3 regions of the Rhizobium binae genome follow, and region 3 is predicted to be linked to each of the others. Evidence: riboswitches for the same ligand, from Rfam matches in the RefSeq annotation. Region 3 holds a riboswitch; each other region holds the start of a gene.

What was found. Region 3 has a riboswitch for cobalamin ahead of nrdH (glutaredoxin-like protein NrdH). Riboswitches for the same ligand answer to the same signal wherever they lie in the genome.
Region 1: another riboswitch for cobalamin. It lies ahead of J2J99_RS17870 (CbtB domain-containing protein); the one in region 3 lies ahead of nrdH (glutaredoxin-like protein NrdH).
Region 2: another riboswitch for cobalamin. It lies ahead of bluB (5,6-dimethylbenzimidazole synthase); the one in region 3 lies ahead of nrdH (glutaredoxin-like protein NrdH).

What each region holds. Positions count from the first base shown of each region.
Region 1 is NZ_CP071604.1:3,653,220-3,660,200, reverse strand. Features, by position in the region: gene J2J99_RS17900 (phosphoketolase family protein) at 1-104, opposite strand, end outside; gene J2J99_RS17895 (acetate/propionate family kinase) at 176-1,354, opposite strand; partial or broken gene J2J99_RS17890 (inorganic phosphate transporter) at 1,626-2,054, shown strand; gene J2J99_RS17885 (putative bifunctional diguanylate cyclase/phosphodiesterase) at 2,066-3,637, opposite strand; gene J2J99_RS17880 (hypothetical protein) at 3,695-3,832, shown strand; gene J2J99_RS17875 (histidine phosphatase family protein) at 4,173-4,721, opposite strand; adenosylcobalamin (AdoCbl) riboswitch at 4,800-4,955, shown strand; gene J2J99_RS17870 (CbtB domain-containing protein) at 4,954-5,163, shown strand; gene J2J99_RS17865 (CbtA family protein) at 5,175-5,909, shown strand; gene J2J99_RS17860 (hypothetical protein) at 5,945-6,559, shown strand; gene J2J99_RS17855 (sulfite oxidase-like oxidoreductase) at 6,544-6,981, opposite strand, start outside.
Region 2 is NZ_CP071604.1:2,503,676-2,510,656, forward strand. Features, by position in the region: gene J2J99_RS12275 (FAD-binding oxidoreductase) at 1-620, opposite strand, end outside; gene J2J99_RS12280 (NADP-dependent malic enzyme) at 841-3,153, shown strand; gene J2J99_RS12285 (ribonuclease H family protein) at 3,199-3,717, opposite strand; gene J2J99_RS12290 (DUF2865 domain-containing protein) at 3,870-4,967, shown strand; gene bluB (5,6-dimethylbenzimidazole synthase) at 4,971-5,660, opposite strand; cobalamin riboswitch at 5,703-5,889, opposite strand; gene J2J99_RS12300 (methyl-accepting chemotaxis protein) at 6,125-6,981, shown strand, end outside.
Region 3 is NZ_CP071604.1:4,036,647-4,043,627, reverse strand. Features, by position in the region: gene J2J99_RS19715 (MerR family transcriptional regulator) at 25-447, opposite strand; gene J2J99_RS19710 (heavy metal translocating P-type ATPase) at 519-2,741, shown strand; cobalamin riboswitch at 2,946-3,172, shown strand; gene nrdH (glutaredoxin-like protein NrdH) at 3,434-3,655, shown strand; gene nrdI (class Ib ribonucleoside-diphosphate reductase assembly flavoprotein NrdI) at 3,669-4,073, shown strand; gene nrdE (class 1b ribonucleoside-diphosphate reductase subunit alpha) at 4,052-6,256, shown strand; gene nrdF (class 1b ribonucleoside-diphosphate reductase subunit beta) at 6,433-6,981, shown strand, end outside.

The sequences.
Region 1 (6,981 bases), 380 kb from region 3:
TAGATCTGGCCGACCGAGAGATAATTGGCGGCCCGCCAGTAGCGGTCGATCAGGCTGAGTTCGGCATCGGTCAGGGGGGCGGCGGTCGAGACATGCTTTTCCATTGGCTTCTTCCGTTCGAAAACGCGTTCAACGTCATTTCTAGCCGTCAGCGCCGGCGCGCCATTGATCTGGATCAGCGTTCGCCAAGAAGTGACAGCGCCTCGTCGGCGATCACCTGTTCTTCGTCCGTGGCAATGACATGGGCGGAGATGCGGCTGTCCCCCGAGCTGATCGTGAAAGCATTGGCGGCATTGGCCTTTGCGTCGATCGAAAGGCCTAGCCAGGCGAGGTGTTTCGCCACGCCGGCGCGAATCTCCGGCTGATGCTCGCCAATGCCGGCGGTAAAGACGACGGCATCGAGGCCGCCGAGCGTTACCGCCATGCGGCCGATTTCGCCGGCAATGCGCAGCGTGAAGAGGTCGATTGCCTGGCGCGCCTCCGACCGGCCATCCTTCAACAGGTCGCGCGTGTCGGCGCTGATGCCGGAAACGCCGAGCAGGCCGGAGCGGTGATAGAGCAGATCCTCGATCTCGCCCAGGGAGCGTTTTCTCTCTCCTGCCAGATGCAGGATGACGCCGGGATCGAGCCAGCCCGGGCGCGTCGCCATCGGGATGCCGTCGAGGGTTGAAAAGCCCATGCTGCAATCGCGGCTGATGCCCCGGTCCAGCGCACAGAGGCTGGCGCCGCTGCCGAGATGGGCGACCACCGCCTTTGCCGCCTGCGGCGCCTTGCGGGCGAGTTCGCCGGCGATGAACTTATAGGAAAGCCCGTGGAAGCCGTAACGCTTGATGCCCTCCTCGTGCAGCGCGCGCGGGATGGCGAGGCGGCGAACGAGATCGTCCTGCGTGGCGTGGAAGGCCGTGTCGAAGGAGGCCGTCTGGGCCAGGTGCGGCTTCAGATGCCCGAGCGCACGGATGAAGCGCAACGCCTGCGGCTGGTGCAGCGGCGCGAGCGGTGTCAGTGCTTCGATGGCGGCGATGCCGGCATTATCAAGGGCGGCGGCCTTGGTGAAGCGGTCGCCACCATGGACGACGCGGTGGCCGGCGGCGCGCGCGGCGGCCACGTCGAAATGATCGGCGAGACGCGCGAAGGTCTCGCCGATGACATCGTGCAGGTCTTCCGTCACCTCCACCTTCAACGGCATCTCGAAGGTCTGCGATCCTTTCTTCAGACCGAGGGACAGCGGCTCGGCGCGAAGATCGATGACGCCCTTGCCGATGTGCCGTGCCTTGGCGCCAGCCATCGAGAAGATGCCGATCTTGACGGTCGAGGAGCCGGCGTTGAAGGTCAGGAGGAGGTCGGTCAATGACATGTCTTCAAAGGCTCCGCGCGGGCATGACGATGACCGGAACTTAGCGCCGGGGCTTGTGAGGGAAAGATATGCGATTGCCGGCCGCGTGTTTTTGACGCCGCGCCGCGATCGTCTCGGCAGGCCGAAGACGCGCGGACATGGGAAGATGCGACGGCAAATATCGTCCGATGTCAGTACCTTAGAAGGTCGGCCGTCGGGGCGTCACGATAGCTTCACGCTGCGGAATTATTAACAAAAGACAAATTTGCAAAGCGGAATAAGGACCTATGCAATGGCCGATATTGCCCCCAGCCAGGCTCATAGCGACGCTTCCCACCCGCTCCACAGCTCGAATTCGGCCGGAAAGTGGTTCTTGCCGCTCTTCGGGCTCGTCCTGCTCTGCGGCCTTGGATATGTCGCCTATGCACTCGGCCGCGACCTGACAACCGCAGTTGCCGTTCCCTGGATCCTGCTCGGCCTTGCACTGCCGATCGCGCTCGGCTTCGAATTCGTCAACGGTTTCCACGATACGGCCAATGCGGTGGCCACCGTGATCTATACCCGTTCGATGCCGGCGGAATTCGCCGTCATCTGGTCGGGCTTCTTCAACTTCCTCGGCGTGCTGACCTCCAGCGGCGCCGTCGCCTTCGGCATTCTGGCGGTGCTGCCGGTGGAACTGATCCTGGAGGTCGGCTCCGGTTCCGGCCTTGCCATGGTCTTCGAAAAGCGCCGTCAGGCCGTCGACGCCAGTTTGGCGTCCCGGTTGCGGACAAAGATGCCCGCCTCGGCGGCGGGCATCGCCTTTCCGAAAAGATAGCCCTGGCCGATGTCGCAACCGAGTTGCAGCAGGAAGGCGAGCTGGCCATGTTCCTCGACGCCTTCCGCAGTCGTCTTGATGTTGAGGCTTCTGCCGAGGCCAAGCATGGCGCGGACGATCTTTTCCTGGCGTTCGTCGTCGCGATAGGTGGCGATGAAGCTTTTGTCGATCTTGATCTTGTCGAAGCGGTAGCGGGCGAGCTGGGCGAGGCTCGAATAGCCCGTGCCGAAATCGTCGAGGGCGATCTGGATGCCGGCGGCATGCAATTCATCGAGGATGACGGCGGCGATGGCGGTATCCTGGATCAGGGCGTTCTCGGTGATCTCCACTTCCAGGCGTTGCGCCGGCAGCCGGCTTGCCGACAGGACCTTGAGGATGCGGGAGGTCAACAGTTTGTCCTCCATCTGCACCGGCGAGACGTTGAAGGACAACATGACATGCGCCGGCCAGGTGAGCGCGTCGCTGCAGGCCTGGGCGAGCAGATCTTCGAAGAGGCCGGTGATCATGCCGGTTTCCTCGGCAATATCGATGAAGACCGGCGGCGGAATGTGGATGCCATCCTCGCCCGTCCAGCGTGCGAGCGCTTCGAAACCGCAGAGCTCTCCGGTCTTCAGGTCGATCAGTGGTTGATAGAAGGGCTTGATGTCCTTATTGGCGATCGCGGCGCGCAGCTTGGTTTCCAGGGAGGCGCGCTCCGTTACCTTATCCTGCATCGAAGTTTCGAAGACGAGATAATGGTTGGGACCGCGTGATTTCGCCTCGTACATGGCGAGGTCGGCACGATGGGCGGCATCCTCCAGCGGTTCGGCTCCCTCAGCCCAGCGATCGTAGCCGACGCTGGCCCCGACCTCGACTGCAAAGCCATCGATATGAATCGGTCGGGTCACGGCCTGAATCAACAGCTTGGCGAAACGCTCCTCCCGCTGCGCCGTCAGGGCGAAGGCGACAATAATGAATTCGTCGCCGCCGAAGCGGTAGACGCAATCGGCGTTGCCGAGTGCGCAGATGCGCCTTGCGACTTCGATCAACAGCACGTCGCCGCCCTTGTGGCCGACGAGATCGTTGACTTTCTTGAAGCCGTCGAGATCGACGGAGAAGATGGTGACGTTGTGGTTCCATTCCTCGATTTCGGCTTCGTCGCTCTTGGCCGGCCGTGCGAAGATCTTGCGCTCGAAGGCGTAGCGATTCGGCAGCTTGGTCAGGTGATCGTGGGTTGCCGTCCAATCGGCCTTCACTTGAGCGGCGACGCCCAGTTCCATTTCCCTGCGCAGGTCGGCGATGCGCAGCACCGAATAGATGAAGCTCATGGCGCCGGCGATGCCGAGGGCCAGAACGAGCTTGTCGGCGCCGTACTTGCTGAAACCGGTCATGAAAGAGACCAGGCCGTCGCCAAGCTGCAACAGCGCGCCGAGGATCCAGAGCGTCACTCCGAGCACCACGACTGAAACGCATTGCCGTCCGGCCCTGCTTTGGAAAAACGCCGGCATTATCGCCTTCTCCATCTCCATCCTGCGCCGAACTATCACGAAAATCTGAAATGTTCGTTGAAACCAGAAGGCGAATTATTGGAGGTGATAGACTTTTGCGGTGCCGTCGGTGCAGCGGCAGTGCGTCAAATGGCGTTGCTGCAGCTGTTCTGCGGCCTGATCCAGGCCGGCAATGTCTTGGGATTGAACGGTTGAGCTGGCATTTCTGCAAAGAACGAGGACGAGCGTGCTGCCGCATCGCTCGCCCTGTCTCGCTTTATCAGGTGGTGACGATCAGCAGCGGAACGCTGACGACCAGACCGACGATAATGAAGGTCGCGACACGCATCAAGCGCAGGCGCCGCGTGCGTTCCCCACTCCAGTCATATGCCATGTCTTCCATCTCCTTGGGACAAGGAAGTAGTCCCGGTCAAACCCGGTTGAATAGAGATGACGCGATTTGCTTGCGTAAGGCTGGATCTTATCAGGGATCGCTAATGCGCCGCTCTTTCCTGGCCACGGTGTTCGGATCTGACGGCGAGGAAAGGCTCCACATCTAAAGGCGCAGCGACCAGCGCTGTCCGTTGCTGGTCATGCGAAGGACGGCGAGCGGCTCGACGTCGATCAGCCAGAAGGCGGAAAGCGGCGCTTGAAGCACATGCGCGACCGCCGCCCTGATGACGGCTGCGTGGCTGATGGCGATCACATGGCCTGCGAGCAGGGATTGCTCATCCATCCAGCCGGCAACGCGTCTGCGCAGAGCCAAAAAGCTCTCACCGCCGTGCGGTGCGGCTTCCGGATCGCTCATCCAGGCCAAGAGATCGTCAGGTTCCTCGGCCCCGATCGCCGTGATCGGCCTGCCTGCCCAGCGGCCGTGATCGCAATCGCGTAGCGCCTGGTCTGTTTCGGCTTGAAGACGAAGGGCTTCGGCGGTCTGGCGGGCACGCAAAGCGGGGCTCGTGATGATGCGGTCGGCGCGGGGCAGGGCGGCCATCCTGCCGGCCTCCTCGGCTGCCCTGTCATCGAGCGGTTCGTCGAGCGGGAACAGCGCCTTGCGGCTTGCCGCCGTCGCGCCGTGGCAAATCCAGGTGAGGCGCGTATTCACGATCGATCTCATCTCCCGGAATGCTATGGGGACGAGCCTTGCCGGCTCGGTGAAGTTTCGTTGACAGTCTCTCCGGCGAGCAGATATAACCGTGGCGTTGCGGGTTTGGAAGCCGGTGAAAATCCGGCGCGGTCGCGCCACTGTAACCAGCGTGTCGAAGGTCTTCGCGCTGGAAGTCAGACCCTGCCGCACAAGCACTCTTTCGACTGAACGCGTCATTCCGGAGGAATACATGTCTGACACCACTTTCGCGCCCGTCGCGGCACCGGCGCCGATCCCCGTAGGAGAAATCCTGCCCTGGGCCATCTTCGGCGGTCTGCTGATGCTCATAGCCGTCTATTTCGTCGGCACCGAGGAAGGCGCGATGGCGCTGTTCAACGGAATGTACGTGCATGAATTCGTGCATGACGGCCGTCACCTCCTCGGCTTTCCCTGCCACTAAGGGAATCTGACATGGTTGGAAATCTTCTGCTTCGCGGCATGCTCGCGGGCCTGATTGCTGGCATTCTCGTTTTCGCCTTCGCCCGTGTCTTCGGCGAGCCGCTGGTCGATGCGGCGATCTCCTTCGAGGAGGCGAGCGCGCAGGCGGCCGGCGAAGCTGCTGAACCCGAAATCGTCAGCCGCGCCACGCAGGCCGGGATCGGCCTTTTCACCGGCGTGATGGCCTACAGCATCGCCGTCGGCGGTCTTTTCTCGCTCGCCTTCGCCTTCGTCCACGGCCGTTTCAGCAGCCTTTCGGCGCGTGGCACCTCGGCCGTCATCGCCATCGCCGCCTTCGTGGCGGTCGTCCTGGTTCCCGGCATTAAATACCCGGCCAACCCGCCGGCGGTCGGCAATCCCGATACGATCGGCGTCAGGACCGAGCTGTTCTTCCTGATGATCGTCGTCTCGCTTGCCGCGCTGATCGCGGCGGTCGCGCTTTCACGCCGTCTTTCCGAGCGTTTCGGTCTCTGGAACGGCGCGATCGTCGCCGGCACCGCCTATCTCGTTTTCATCGGCCTCGTGCTCTTTCTGCTGCCGCCGATCAACGAGGTGCCGGAGAATTTCTCCGCGATGGTGCTCTGGCGTTTCCGCACGACCTCGCTCGGCATGCACGCGATCCTTTGGGCAGTGCTCGGCCTTGCCTTCGGGGTACTGGCGGAAAAGCGCCTTGCCGCCAAAGGCGGGACGCGGCCGGCATTTCAGTGATCCCGTCTACCGGTAGGCTCGCTGCATTCTCGCCGTTGGGCTTGACCCGGGGGCTGGTTCTCGGTGCGGGCACGCTGCTCTTCATTGCCGGAAATTGCCTTGCCCACGGCCGCAGCGCCGGGGGCAGCCATGCCGGCCTCGATATCCCGGAGATTTCCCATGGCGAGATGGCGGTGATTTCCGACTATCGCCGTGGGATCATCGAACTCGCATCGCAGGCGGTCGATACGAACGAGCCGTTCCGCCGCATCCTGAACTATGCCGAGATCCAATATTCCTATTGCATCTGGGGCAGGGTGCCGGGAAGCGTGACGGATGAGGAAAGTCCGTTCAACGAATGCGCACATGCCTATCTCGCGGCGACGAAAGCCGTGCTGATGGCGATGCGGGACATGCCGCGGGAAGCGCATGCCGCGGGCGAAATCATCTCGGCCGTCGATGCCGATATGGTGCGCCGCGGACTTGCGCTCATCACCTGCCGGTTCAGCGGCCAGGCTTTCAACACCGCCGACATCATCAAGCCGCGCTGGAGCCAGGTTCCGCTTCATCCGGCCAGCATGGCATGGTTGACGGGAGTTGCTGCCCTGGTCGGTCTTGCCGTCCTTGCGCTTAGACGCGTCCTGCGGCCGAGGGCTCAGTCGTCGGAATAGCGCTGCTCGCGCCACGGATCGCCATACATGTGGTAGCCGTTCCTTTCCCAGAACCCGGCCGTGTCGGCGGGCATCAGTTCGATCTGGCGCAGCCATTTGGCGCTTTTCCAGAAATAGAGATGCGGCACGACGAGGCGCATCGGGCCGCCGTGATCTGATGTCAGCGGCAGGCCTTCCCACGAGGTCGCAAGAATGGCGTCTTCAGCGGCGAAATCGGCAAGCGGCAGGTTGGTGGTGTAGCCGTCATAACTCGTCAGCATGACGTAGGCCGCTTCCGGCTTCGGCATGGCGAGATCGAGCAGATTCCGCGTCGAAACGCCTTTCCAGTTGTTGTCGTAGCGCGACCAGGTGGTGACGCAGTGGATGTCGCTGACCTTTGTGCTCTGCTCGATCGCCTGGAAGGCGGCCCAATTGAGGGTGAG
Region 2 (6,981 bases), 1.5 Mb from region 3:
TTGCCGCCGCCGCCGCGCAGTGCCCAGAAGAGATCCGGCCTTTCCGTCTCGCTCGCTTTGACCAGTTCGCCGTCGGCCGTCACCACATCCACGGAAACCAGATTGTCGAGCGTCAGCCCGAACTTTCGAGTGAGCCAGCCGAAACCGCCGCCGAGCGTCAGTCCTGCGATGCCGGTCGTGGAATTGATGCCGGTCGGCAGCACCAGCCCGAAGGCCAGCGTTTCCTTGTCGATGTCACCAAGCGTTGCGCCCGGCTCGATTCGGGCGCGGCGTATCTCTGGATCGACCCGCACTGATTTCATCGCCGACAGATCGATGACGATACCTCCTTCGCACACGGCGTTGCCTGCGATGCCGTGCCCGCCGCCGCGCACCGACAAGAGCAAACTGTTGTCGCGGGCAAACCGTACCGCGCGCACCACGTCGGCGGCCCCGGCGCAACGCGCGACCAGTCCGGGCCGGCGGTCGATCATCGCATTCCAGATCGCCCGAGCCTCGTTGTAATCCGTATCCTTGCTGGTCAGGAGATTGCCGCGAAATCCGGCAGCAAAAGCATCCATGGCCACGTCATTGACCATCGTCTGCCCCTTTTGCAGGGTCGTGAGGTTCAAATTGTCCATGACTTCCTCCCTGCGACCGGCGCCCCGCACCGTCGCGCGCGGCATCTTGCGCTTGCTGCAGCCGTCAAACAAGTTTCCCCAAAAGGATTAGCTGGCCGCAGCCTCTGCCACCGATAGCCACCGTCACGAAAACTTCTCCCATTCCCCATTTCCATACTGTCGCCCGTATCCGATTGATGTATGGAGGAAACTCCAAAAAAAGACGTGCACGGAGGCGGCAATGGATCAGCAGGATAAATCCAAGACGGACAAGAACCTGACGAGCGGCGATCTCGACGAGCAGGCGCTCTTCTTCCATCGCTATCCCCGCCCCGGCAAGCTGGAGATACAGGCGACCAAGCCACTCGGCAACCAGCGCGACCTGGCGCTCGCTTATTCGCCGGGCGTCGCCGCCCCCTGCCTTGCCATCCGCGACAATCCTGAAATGGCGGCCGAATATACCTCGCGCGCCAATCTCGTCGCCGTCATTTCCAACGGTACCGCCGTGCTCGGCCTCGGCAACATCGGCCCGCTGGCCTCCAAGCCGGTCATGGAAGGCAAGGCCGTGCTCTTCAAGAAATTCGCCGGCATCGACGTCTTCGACATCGAAATCGACGCAGCAAGCGTCGAGCAGATGGTCTCGACCGTCAGCTCCCTGGAGCCGACCTTCGGCGGCATCAACCTCGAGGACATCAAGGCGCCGGAATGCTTCGAGGTCGAGCGGCGCCTGCGCGAGAAAATGAAGATTCCGGTCTTCCACGACGATCAGCACGGCACGGCGATCATCGTCGCCGCCGCTATCCTGAACGGACTGGAACTCGCCGGCAAGGTCATCGAGAACGTCAAGATCGTCGCCTCCGGTGCGGGTGCGGCCGCCCTTGCCTGCCTCAACCTGCTGGTGACCCTCGGGGCAAAACGCGAAAACATCTGGGTTCACGATATCGAAGGGCTGGTCTATGAGGGCCGCACCGAACTGATGGACGAATGGAAGTCCGTCTATGCCCAGAAGAGCGACACCCGCACGCTCGCCGAAAATATCGGCGGCGCCGATGTCTTCCTCGGTCTCTCGGCCGCCGGCGTCCTGAAGCCGGAGCTGCTGGCGCAGATGGCCGACAAACCGCTGATCATGGCGCTCGCCAATCCGACGCCGGAGATCATGCCGGATCTCGCCCGCGCCGCCCGCCCCGATGCCATGATCTGCACCGGCCGCTCGGATTTCGCCAACCAGGTCAACAACGTCCTCTGCTTCCCTTATATCTTCCGCGGCGCGCTCGATTGCGGCGCCGAGACGATCAACGAGGAAATGAAGATGGCTGCCGTGCGCGCCATCGCAGCGCTCGCCCGCGAAGAGCCGTCCGATGTCGCCGCCCGCGCCTATTCCGGCGAAACCCCCGTCTTCGGCCCCGATTACCTCATCCCCTCGCCCTTCGACCCGCGCCTGATCCTGCGCATTGCGCCGGCGGTCGCCAAAGCCGCCGAACAGAGCGGCGTGGCGCGCCGCCCGATCCAGGATTTCGATGCGTATCTCGATCAGCTGAACCGCTTCGTCTTCCGCTCCGGCTTCGTCATGAAACCGATCTTCACCGCGGCAAAGGCCGCCGAGCGCAAGCGCGTCATCTTCTCCGAAGGTGAAGATGAGCGTGTCCTGCGCGCAGCCCAGGTGCTGCTCGAAGAGGGCCTTGCCGAGCCGATCTTGATCGGCCGTCCGCAGGTCATCGAAACGCGTCTCAAGCGTTATGGCCTGCGCATCCGCCCGCTGCAGGATTTCGAGGTCATCAATCCGGAAGACGATCCGCGCTTCCGCGAATATGTCGATCTCTATTTCTCGCTCGTCGGGCGCCGCGGCGTCATCCCGGAAGCCGCACGCACCATCGTGCGCACCAACACGACTGTCATCGGCGCGCTGGCACTGAGGCGCGGCGAAGCCGATGCGCTAATCTGCGGCCTCGAAGGCCGCTACGAAAAGCACCTCCGCGACGTCCGCCAAATCATCGGCAAGCGTCCGAACGTGCGTGATTTCTCCGCACTCAGCCTGATGATCTCACAGCGCGGCGCCACCTTCTTCACCGACACCTACGTCACCTTCAATCCGAGCGCCGAGGAGATAGCCGAGGCGACGGTGATGGCCGCCGAGGAGATCCGCCGTTTCGGCATCACGCCGCGCGCCGCTCTCGTCTCGCATTCCAACTTCGGCTCGCGCGAATCCGAGAGCGCCACGAAGATGCGCAACGCCCTGCAGCTCGTGCGCGAGACCGCCCCCGATCTCGAGGTCGATGGCGAAATGCACGGCGAAAGCGCCATCACCGAAGCGCTGCGCAAGCGCGTCATGCCGCATACGACGCTGCATGATGAGGCGAACCTGCTGGTATTCCCGAACCTCGATGCTGCGAACATCACCCTCGGCGTGGTCAAATCGATGACGGATGGTCTGCATGTGGGCCCGATCCTGCTCGGCGCCGCCATGCCGGCCCACATCCTTGCGCCGTCGGTCACCTCCCGGGGCGTCGTCAACATGGCGGCCTTGGCGGTCGTCGAGGCATCGCAGCCGGCTTAGGCCGGCTGCCGCCAAACGAGAAGCGCCGAACCCGGCGAAGCGATATCAGCCGCCGCCTGTTTCGGCGAGCGCATCGGCCCGTTCGTTGCCGGCAATCCCCGAATGGCCCTTGCACCAGGCGATGGTCACCAGGGCGTTTCGGGATAGCTGTAGGTCGACCGCCTTCCAGAGGTCCGCGTTGGCGATCGTTCGTTTCCGGCCGTTTCCATTGGGGCTGCTTTTCCTCCAGCCGTTATTTTTCCAGATTGGCCGCCAGCTGTTGCAGCCTTTGACGGCATAGACGGAATCGGACCAGATGATTGCGCCTTCGTCTGCTGCTTCCCTGTTGATCCATGTTGCTGCCTCGAGCAACGCGAATAATTCCATGGAATTATTCGCGGTATCCTCGACGCCACCGAAGCCGCAGGCGATTTCCACGGCATCTCGGAAAACGACGAAGGCCCAGCCCCCTTGCCCGGAACCGGGTTCATGACAACCGTCCACGAACAGGTGAAGGCCGCCTCCGGCTTCCGGTGCGTCGGTTGGTGTTGCGGGAGGTTGGATCCTGCCGGAAAGGCCTGCCATTTTAACCGAGTCTCGGGCAATTGCTGGATAAGATGACGAAAACACGCTAGAAATTTCACTGAGCTTGTTAAGAGAAATACGTTAAGGGAAACGCGCGGCCGGTTGAAGTCGCATGCGACCCATCGACCGTTTGCTCATTCCGGGACGACGCCGTGAAACGCCGAAACCTGTCTTTTGTGCTTCTCCTTGCCTTCGCGACGCCCGTCGCTGCGCAGACAAGCGCCATCTGTGATGACCTGCGCGGCCGTCTGGCCGACTTGCCGCGATCGATCGGCAACGGCAATGGTCCGGAGGCACGCCACTTTGCCGGCGCGATCGCCGAGCAGAATCTTGAGCTGCGCAAGGTCCGCAACGACCTGCGCAGCTATGGCTGCACTTCGGGTAGCATGGTGGTGATCGGGGGCGATAACGCCGAATATTGCGCTGAGCTCTCGCAGGCTGAAGCCCGGATGATCGATAATATCCAGTATCTCCAGGATCGTCGCGCCGAACTGCGCAGTCAAGGCGCCGGTGATGACGGCGGACGCCGCGAGCTGATGGCCGCGATCGAACAGAACGGCTGCAACAGCGAGAATTTCTACGACCCTTCCGAGCGTAGCGCCGACGACCCTGCCCCCAGCATCGAAGAGCAGGCGATGCGCGGCGATACCTTCATTCCGCTCGGCGGCGGTCAAGAGGTCGATCCGCGTTACGGCCTGCCGCGGGCCGAGATGATGTCGCCGGTCAGCACCATCTGCGTGCGCAGCTGCGATGGCGGCTTCTTCCCGATCAGTTCGAACGCCACCTCGGTCGATTTCGGCCGCGACGCTGAGACCTGCGCCAAGATGTGCCCCGGCATCGAGACCGAGCTTTTCTATCGTGACATCAGGAGCACGGACGCCTCGAATATGATTTCGGTAGCAACCGGCACGCCTTACAGCGCCATGCAGAACGCCTTCGTCTACAAGAACCGCGCGCCTGGTGAGAAAAACGCCTGCGCCTGCAATCTCACCGCCTATTACGAGGAGATGCGCGACAAGCAGGCCGTGAGCGAACCGCCGCAGCATGGCTCGATCACGACGATCCGCACCAATCCGGCGACAAAGAATGCAGCGACAACACCCGCGCCGCAGCCATCCGTTCCAGATCGTCCCTATGATCCCACGCAGAACAAGGTCCGCCAGGTCGGCCCGCAATTCTTCGCCGGCGACCAGGGCTCGATCGATCTTGCCAACCCGGCAACGCCAGGCCCTCAGCCGCAGCAGCAGTGACCGCTACTGCTCGCTCCGTCCCCAGCCATCATGGAAGACGAGTTCCTCGAGTGGCAGCCGCTGCCGCCAGCCTTTGACGGAAAGCTCCGGCTCGTCATACAGCCGATCGACGAAGCCGGCGCAGAGCCAGGCGACCACCTCGATATGATCGGGGATACCGAGAATGGTTTTCAGCTCGCCTTCGCGAAAGATACTGACCCAGCCGATGCCGATCCCTTCGGCGCGCGCCGCAAGCCAGAGGTTCTGGATGGCGCAGACCGTCGAATAGGAATCCATCCGCGGATTGTGCGTGCGGCCCAGCACGACGCTGCCGCTGCGTGTAGGATCGCAGGTCACGCAGATCCCAAGTGGCGCCTCGGCGATGCCTTCAAGCTTCAGGGAGCGGTACGCCTGCCGCCGCTCGCCGTCAAACATCAGCGCCGCTTCCTCATTCGCCTTGGCAAAGGCATCCCGGACACGCGCCCGCACCTCCGGTTTTTTCACCAGGATGAAATTCCACGGCTGCATGAAGCCAACAGAGGGCGCGTGATGGGCGGCCGTCAGAAGCCGCGCCACGACGTCATCCGGCAACAGATCGGGCAGGAACTGGCTGCGCACGTCGCGCCGCGTCATGATCGCGTGATAAACGGCCTCGCGTTCGGCGAGAGAAAAACCTGATGCCACCGACATGGCATCCTCATCAAAGGGTCGCATCGTCAAATCCCCAACAACGCAACCGCCCGCCGTCCGCGCGGGTTGGGTCTATCTTGCCAGGCCGGTCTTCTGACTTGGCGTCATCCGTCTGCCGCAGCCTTCCCGGCAATAGCCAGTGGCATGATGAAGCGGCAGGCGTCGGCCTTACAGCGTTGGGCACGTTCCGGTCCTGCACCGGATTCCCGATTCTCCCGCCTGACCGGCGGGCACCTGACCGGGCATCTATTTCAGTAAATGAGCACCGGGGCAAGAACCGGCGAGAGTGCGAGAGCGAAACAACTTTCGCCTGGCCTGCATCCCATTCCACTTTATCATTTATTCACATGTCAAATACACAATTCGTTTGCGCGTTTTGGGTTGCAACTCCGACATGGGCATGATCGCTCATAATGTGACCGTCAGCGTGGATGCCCGTGTCGATACGCCGGTCATGTCCGACCGAGCCGCAATTCCAGGCCCCGCGGATGTTCCAATTTTTGAAAACGATGCCTCTGACAGCCAAGCTGGCGGCGATTATCGTTGCCGTCAATCTTTGCGGCATTTCGGCCCTCGCCACCTATACCTGGGTGTATGAAACCCGGGCGCTGATCGACGGCGCCAAGGCAAACTGGTCGAAGGATGTGGAGCAGTTTGCCTCTCTGGCCGCAGGCGGCGTCAAATGGGGTAAGGCGAATGCGGTTCGCGAGGCCTATTCGCTTTACCGTGACGACCCCTCGCTCGATCTCGTGCAGTTTGCCGCATTCAACGCCGAGCCCACCGCCGTCGATAGCTGGTCACGCGACGGCATGGCCAGTTTGACCACGCCGGCCGATCTGGCGAAGCGCCTCAGTGCGAAACCCGACAAGACAACGGTCGATGATGGCGGGATATCAGCCGGATTGGTCACGATTATCGCCCCGCTGCCGGTGGACAAGTCAGGCAAGGCAACCGGTTACATCGTCACCAACTGGTCGGTCGAAAAGATTGCTTCCGAAGTCAGGCAGAAAGTCCTCGTATCGCTGCTCACGCAGTCGGTTATCACCGCGCTTGCCGTCATCGCCTTTCTTCTCGCCATGCGTAGCCTCGTTGGCCGCCCTCTCAGAATCCTCAGCGAGCGCATCGGCGCGCTGCAGAAAGGCGATCTGACCTCCCCCGTCACCTATAAAGAGAATGGCGATGAAATCGGCTTTCTCGCGCGGGCACTCGAGGTCTTCCGTCACGAGGCGATCGCAAAAGTCGAAAGAGAGCAGGCTGCTGCCGAGCAGAGCGCCGCTTTCGACGCCGAACGGGCCCATAACGCGTTGCTGACGGAAGAAGCCAACAGCCGGCAGCGACAGGTGAT
Region 3 (6,981 bases):
TGCGCCTTGCCCGCAAGGGCGCGATCAGTGGTGGGAATGCGTGCACTGGCCGTGGTCGGCGAGAACCTCGATGACACGGCATTGGTCGACGCGGCCATGGCCGCAACCTTCCACCATGGTTTCGAGTTCGGCCTTCAGCGCCTTCAGGCGGCGGATGCGCTGCTCGACCTCGACGAGACGGGCCTTGGCGATGGCATCGGCCGAAGCGCAAGATTGGTGAGGATCATCCTGCAGGGTGAGCAGCGTGCGGATCGCCTCGATGTCGAAACCGAGTTCGCGGGCATGGCGGATGAAGGTGAGGCGGTTGATATCGGCAGGTTCGAAGGAGCGCTGGTTGCCTTCGCTGCGGCTCGGCGCCGCGAGCAGGCCGATGCTCTCGTAGTAACGCACCGTCGGCACTTTGACCCCGCTCCGGCGAGCGGCTACGCCAATCGTGATCTTTTTCATGACATTCCTCTTGCACCTCTAGTCGCTAGAGGATGTAGGAGAGGTGCTTCTATTTGACAAGGAATCGGATCATGGCTGAGGCGAACGAGACACGATACCGGGTCGGCGGCATGGATTGTGCCGCCTGCGCGAGCAAGATCGACGCGGCGGTCAGGCGCGTGGCTGGAGTCGTCGATGTTTCCGTCTCGGTGGTAGCGGGTTCGATGATCGTTCGGCACGACGGCAGCAGCGACCTCAAGGCGATCGAGAAGAAGGTGACGGGGCTCGGCTATTCGGTCTCGTCTTTTGCCGGAAGCGCTGCGCCGAGGGGAGATCACGGATCGTACGATCATCACGATCACGCCGGGCACGAGCATGAAGGTCATGTTCACAATCACCGCCATGCCGAAAAAGAAATCGAGGGCCTGCACGGGCATGACCATGGGCCGATGACAGGCCCCTGGTGGCAGAGCAGGAAGGGCCGGCTGACCATCCTCTCGGGTGCAGCGCTGCTTGCCGCCTACGCTGTCGGCCATCTCGCGCCTGCGGTCGGAGCCTATGCCTTCATCGTCGCCATGCTGGTCGGTCTGGTACCGATCGCGCGGCGCGCCATAATGGCGGCGTTTGCAGGCGCGCCATTTTCGATCGAGATGCTGATGACGATCGCCGCGGTCGGCGCCGTCATCATCAATGCGGGCGAGGAGGCGGCGACCGTCGTCTTCCTGTTTCTCGTCGGCGAACTGCTGGAAGGCGTGGCTGCCGGCAAGGCCCGCGAAAGCATTCGATCGCTGACGGCCCTGGTGCCGAAGAATGCTTTGCTGGAAGACAATGGCCAGACGCGGGAGGTGCCGGCGGAAAGCCTTGCCGTTGGCGCGATCATCATGGTTCGGCCCGGCGACCGTATTTCTGCGGACGGCGTCATCGTATCGGGCGAGAGCGCGATCGACGAGGCGCCGGTGACGGGCGAGAGCACGCCGGTTCGAAAGGGCGTCGATGCCGCGGTTTTTGCGGGGACAGTAAATGGCGATGCGGTGCTTAGGGTTCGCGTCACAGCGGCCGCGGCCGACAACACCATCGCCCGGGTGGTCAAGCTGGTGGAAGAGGCGCAGGAATCGAAGGCGCCGACGGAACGCTTCATCGACCGGTTCTCGCGCTATTACACGCCAGGCGTCGTGGTGGTCGCGGCGTTGGTTGCAGTCGTTCCACCGCTGTTCCTCGCCGGCGTGTGGGCTGAATGGATCTACAAGGGCCTTGCCATCCTGCTGATCGGCTGCCCCTGCGCGCTTGTCATCTCGACGCCGGCAGCAATCGCAGCCTCGCTTTCGGCAGGCGCGCGGCGCGGACTGCTGATGAAGGGCGGTGCGGTGCTGGAAGGCCTTGGGAAGGTGACGATGGTCGCCTTGGACAAGACGGGCACGCTGACGGAAGGCAAGCCTCAGGTGACCGATATCGTTTCCTTCAGTTTGAACGAAGCGCAGCTCCTGTCGCGCGCGGCGGTGCTGGAGCAGGGCTCCAGCCATCCTTTGGCGCTTGCGATCCTCAACCGCGCCAAGGCGGACGGCGTTCCCGTGCCGCCGGCCTTCGAGCTGGAGGCGCTGCCGGGCAAGGGCGTCACGGGCAAAGTCGGGGGCGAGACTCTGGATCTGCTGTCGCCGTCCGCCGCTCGCGAGCGCGGGGCGCTTGATGGGGAAAAGGACGCCTGCATCAGTGCGCTGAACGACGAGGGCAAGAGCGTGTCGGTGCTTCTCGTCAATGGCGCGGCAGCCGGCCTGATCGCCATGCGCGACGAGCCGCGTGAGGATGCTGAAGCCGGGCTGTCGGCCCTGAAAGCAGCGGGGATAGAGGCGATGATGCTCACGGGTGACAACAAGCGGGCGGCGGCAGCCGTCGCCGGCATGCTCGGCATCGACTGGCGCGGCGAGATGATGCCGCAAGACAAACAGAAGGCCGTCGGCGAATTCAAACGCCGGGGCTTCATCGTCGCCAAGGTCGGCGACGGCATCAACGACGCGCCCGCGCTGGCGGCTGCCGATATCGGCATTGCCATGGGCGGCGGCACCGACGTGGCGCTGGAGACGGCCGATGCGGCCGTGCTACACGGACGCGTCGGCGACGTGGCGCGAATGATCGCGCTTTCGCAGCGGACGATGCGCAATATTTTTCAGAATATCACCATTGCGCTCGGGCTGAAGGCTGTCTTCCTGGTGACGACGATCATCGGGATGACCGGGCTCTGGCCGGCGATCCTCGCCGATACCGGCGCCACCGTGCTGGTGACGTTCAACGCGCTCCGGCTGCTTCGAATAAGGGGATAGGCGCTTGTCTATTCGGCTCGATTCGAGCCTTCGAAATTGAAGATCGCAGAGCCGGCTACAGGCGGGCTCTATTCGTTCCGATGTTCTCCACAGCCCATTTTGCTTAAACATTCGTTATCCATGTTTTTCACAGGAACGCAGCGATTTCAGCCCGCTCGTAACGCGATGCATCAACCACCCATTGACGCTTTTCTCGATTCGCGTACTATATCTAGTGTTCGAGGTGCCTTCGATTCGTCAGGATCTGGGGGCGAAGATGGGAATACGGTGCGTTTCGCCATGATGGCGCAACAAGGCCGGAGCTGCCCCCGCAACTGTAAGCGGCGAGCAACTGTCCGATTTCAGGTCACTGAGGCATGAGGCCTCGGGAAGGCCGGGGCAGGGTGCTTCGACCCGCTAGCCAGGAGACCTGCCTTGAACGAAACGTCCACGGGCGGGGTGTCCGGAAGGTCGCGTGCATGAAGCGGAATGATCCGCGCCTGTTGCGCTGCCCCGAACGTCCGCATGCGCACTTCGGGGTTGAAGTCATGTCCAGAACATCAAGGCCGCCGCCCGCACAAATCCGGAAAGAGATCGTATCGGGCGTTTAAGCCGCCGACTTTGCCAGATCACCATCAAGCGTTGCCCCGGACGTCGCAAGGCGTCCGATCCGAGTATTGCGTCCTGAATTCTTTGACATCACGAGGAACATGATGAGCGTTACCGTCTACAGCAAACCTGCCTGCGTCCAGTGCACCGCCACCTATCGCGCCCTCGACCGCCTGGGCGTCGATTACGATATCGTCGATATCTCGCAGGACGCCGAAGCGCTCGATCGCGTCCGCAGCCTCGGCTACATGCAGGCGCCGGTCGTCATCGCCGGCGAGCGGCATTGGGCGGGTTTCCGTCCCGATATGATCAGTGCGCTCTCCTGACCGGAAAACGGCGGTGGGGCTGATCGTCTACTATTCCAGCCGATCGGAGAACACCCACCGATTCGTCACCAAGCTCGGGCTGCGCGCGGCGCGCATTCCTTCTAGCGGCGGAGAGGCGTTGCGTATCCGCGAGCCTTTCGTTCTCATCGTGCCGACCTATAGCGGCGACAGTGGCAAGGGTGCCGTTCCCAAGCAGGTGATCCGTTTCTTGAACGATGCGGAGAATCGAGGACACATCCGGGGCGTTATTGCCGCGGGCAACAGCAATTTCGGCGAGACATACGGGCTCGCCGGCGACGTGATTTCGCAGAAATGCCAGGTGCCCTACCTCTACAGGTTCGAGCTCATGGGCACGGAAGAAGATGTCGCCAACGTCAAACACGGAATGGAACGATTTTGGACACGGCAACAACTCTGACGCGGGATGCGGGCGCAAAACCGCATAGCACTTTTGCTCACCCCGCCGGCGAACGCCCTGTAAAAGCGGCGGAAACGCTGGACTATCATGCGCTGAACGCCATGCTGAACCTCTATGACGATGAGGGACGGATCCAGCTCGACAAGGACCGCTTGGCGGCAAAGCAGTATTTCCTGCAACACGTGAACCAGAACACCGTGTTCTTTCACAATCTCAGGGAAAAGCTCGATTACCTCGTGACCGAGGGCTACTACCAGCAGGAGGTGCTCGACCAGTATTCCTTCAATTTCGTACGCGAACTGTTCGATGAGGCCTATGCCCGAAAGTTCCGTTTCCCGACCTTCCTCGGTGCGTTCAAATATTACACCAGCTATACGCTGAAGACCTTCGACGGAAAACGCTATCTCGAGCGCTACGAGGACCGCATCTGCATGGTGGCGCTGACGCTGGCGCGTGGCGATGAGGCCCTTGCCCGCGACGTGGTCGACGAGATCATTTCCGGCCGGTTCCAGCCGGCGACGCCGACCTTCCTCAACGCTGGCAAGAAGCAGCGCGGCGAACTTGTCTCCTGCTTCCTGCTGCGGGTCGAGGACAATATGGAATCGATCGGCCGGTCGATCAATTCGGCGCTGCAATTGTCGAAGCGCGGCGGCGGCGTGGCGCTGTCGCTGACGAACATCCGCGAGGCCGGCGCGCCGATCAAGCAGATCGAGAACCAGTCGTCGGGCATCATTCCCGTCATGAAACTGCTCGAAGACAGTTTTTCCTATGCCAACCAGCTCGGTGCCCGTCAGGGAGCGGGTGCTGTCTATCTCAACGCCCATCACCCCGACATTATGCGCTTCCTCGACACCAAGCGCGAAAATGCCGATGAGAAGATCCGCATCAAGACGCTGTCGCTCGGCGTCGTCGTGCCCGACATCACCTTCGAGCTCGCCAAGAACAACGAGGATATGTATCTGTTCTCGCCCTATGACGTGGAGCGCGTTTACGGCATGCCCTTCACCGAGATTTCGGTGACGGAAAAGTACCGGGAGATGGTGGCGGACGCCCGTATCTCGAAGAAGAAGATCAAGGCGCGTGAATTCTTCCAGGTGCTCGCCGAGATACAGTTCGAGAGCGGTTATCCCTACCTCATGTTCGAGGATACGGTGAACCGGGCAAACCCGATCGCCGGCCGCATTTCGATGAGCAACCTCTGCTCGGAGATCCTGCAGGTCAGCGAGGCGAGCGAATACAACGACGACCTCTCCTACAAGCATCTGGGCAAGGATATTTCCTGCAATCTCGGCTCGCTGAACATTGCGGCGGCCATGGATTCCGCCGATTTCGGCAAGACGGTCGAGACCTCGATCAGGGCGCTGACGGCCGTCTCGGACATGAGCCACATTGCCTCGGTCCCTTCGATCGAGAAGGGCAACGACGAGAGCCATGCGATCGGCCTCGGCCAGATGAACCTGCACGGCTATCTCGCCCGCGCACGCATCTTCTACGGCTCGGAGGAAGGCGTCGATTTCACCAATATCTATTTCTATACGGTGACCTATCACGCGATTCGCGCCTCGAACCTGCTGGCGGTCGAACGCGGCCAAAGCTTCAAGGGCTTCGAGAATTCGAAATATGCCTCCGGCGACTATTTCGACAAATATATCGAAACGGAATGGAAGCCGGCGACCGAGAAGGTGCAGGCGCTGTTCGACAAATCAGGAATCCATATTCCGACACAGGAGGATTGGGCGGTATTGAAGACGGCTGTCATGACTTCCGGCCTGTATAACCAGAACCTGCAGGCTGTGCCGCCGACTGGCTCGATCTCCTACATCAACCACTCGACCTCCTCGATCCATCCGATCGTCTCGAAGGTCGAGATCCGCAAGGAAGGCAAGATCGGCCGCGTCTATTATCCGGCGCCGTTCATGACCAACGACAATCTCGATTATTACCAGGACGCCTACGAGATCGGCGCGGAGAAGATCATCGACACCTATGCGGCGGCGACCCAGCATGTCGACCAGGGTCTGTCGCTGACCCTGTTCTTCCGCGACACGGCAACGACGCGCGATATCAACAAGGCGCAGATCTATGCCTGGAAGAAGGGCATCAAGACGATCTACTACATCCGCCTTCGCCAGATGGCGCTGTCCGGCACCGAGGTCCAGGGCTGCGTCTCTTGTACGCTTTGAGTTGAATTGGGCCGCGAGCCTTTGGGCGAATGGCCCCCTCATCCGCCCGCCAGCAGCTTCTCCCGCTGGGGAGAAGAGACAAGCCGATTACACGGCGTTCCCCTCTCCCCGGCGGGGAGAGGGCAGGGTGAGGGGGCTCCACGCTCCGTTAGAATTTATGGAAGAAAGACCACCAAATGAACATCGCCATCAAGCCAGCTTCCCGCGTGCGCGCCATCAATTGGAACCGCATCGAAGACGACAAGGATCTCGAGGCTTGGAACCGGCTGACCGGCAATTTCTGGCTGCCGGAGAAGGTGCCGCTTTCCAACGACATTCCTTCCTGGGCGACGCTGACGCCGGCGGAGCAACAGCTGACCATCCGCGTGTTCACCGGGCTGACCCTGCTCGACACGATTCAGAGCGGCGTCGGCTCCATCAGGCTGATGGAGGATGCGGTAACGCCGCATGAGGAGGCGGTGCTTTCCAACATCTCGTTCATGGAGGCGGTGCATGCGCGCTCTTATTCCTCGATCTTCTCGACGCTGTGCTCGACGCCCGATGTCGATGACGCCTATCGCTGGTCGGAGGAGAACGAGTTCCTGCAACGAAAATCGGCGCTGATCATGGAGCAATATGGTTCCGGCGATCCCTTGAAGAAGAAGATTGCCAGCGTTTTCCTCGAAAGCTTCCTCTTCTATTCCGGCTTCTATCTGCCGATGTACTGGTCAAGCCGCGCCAAGCTG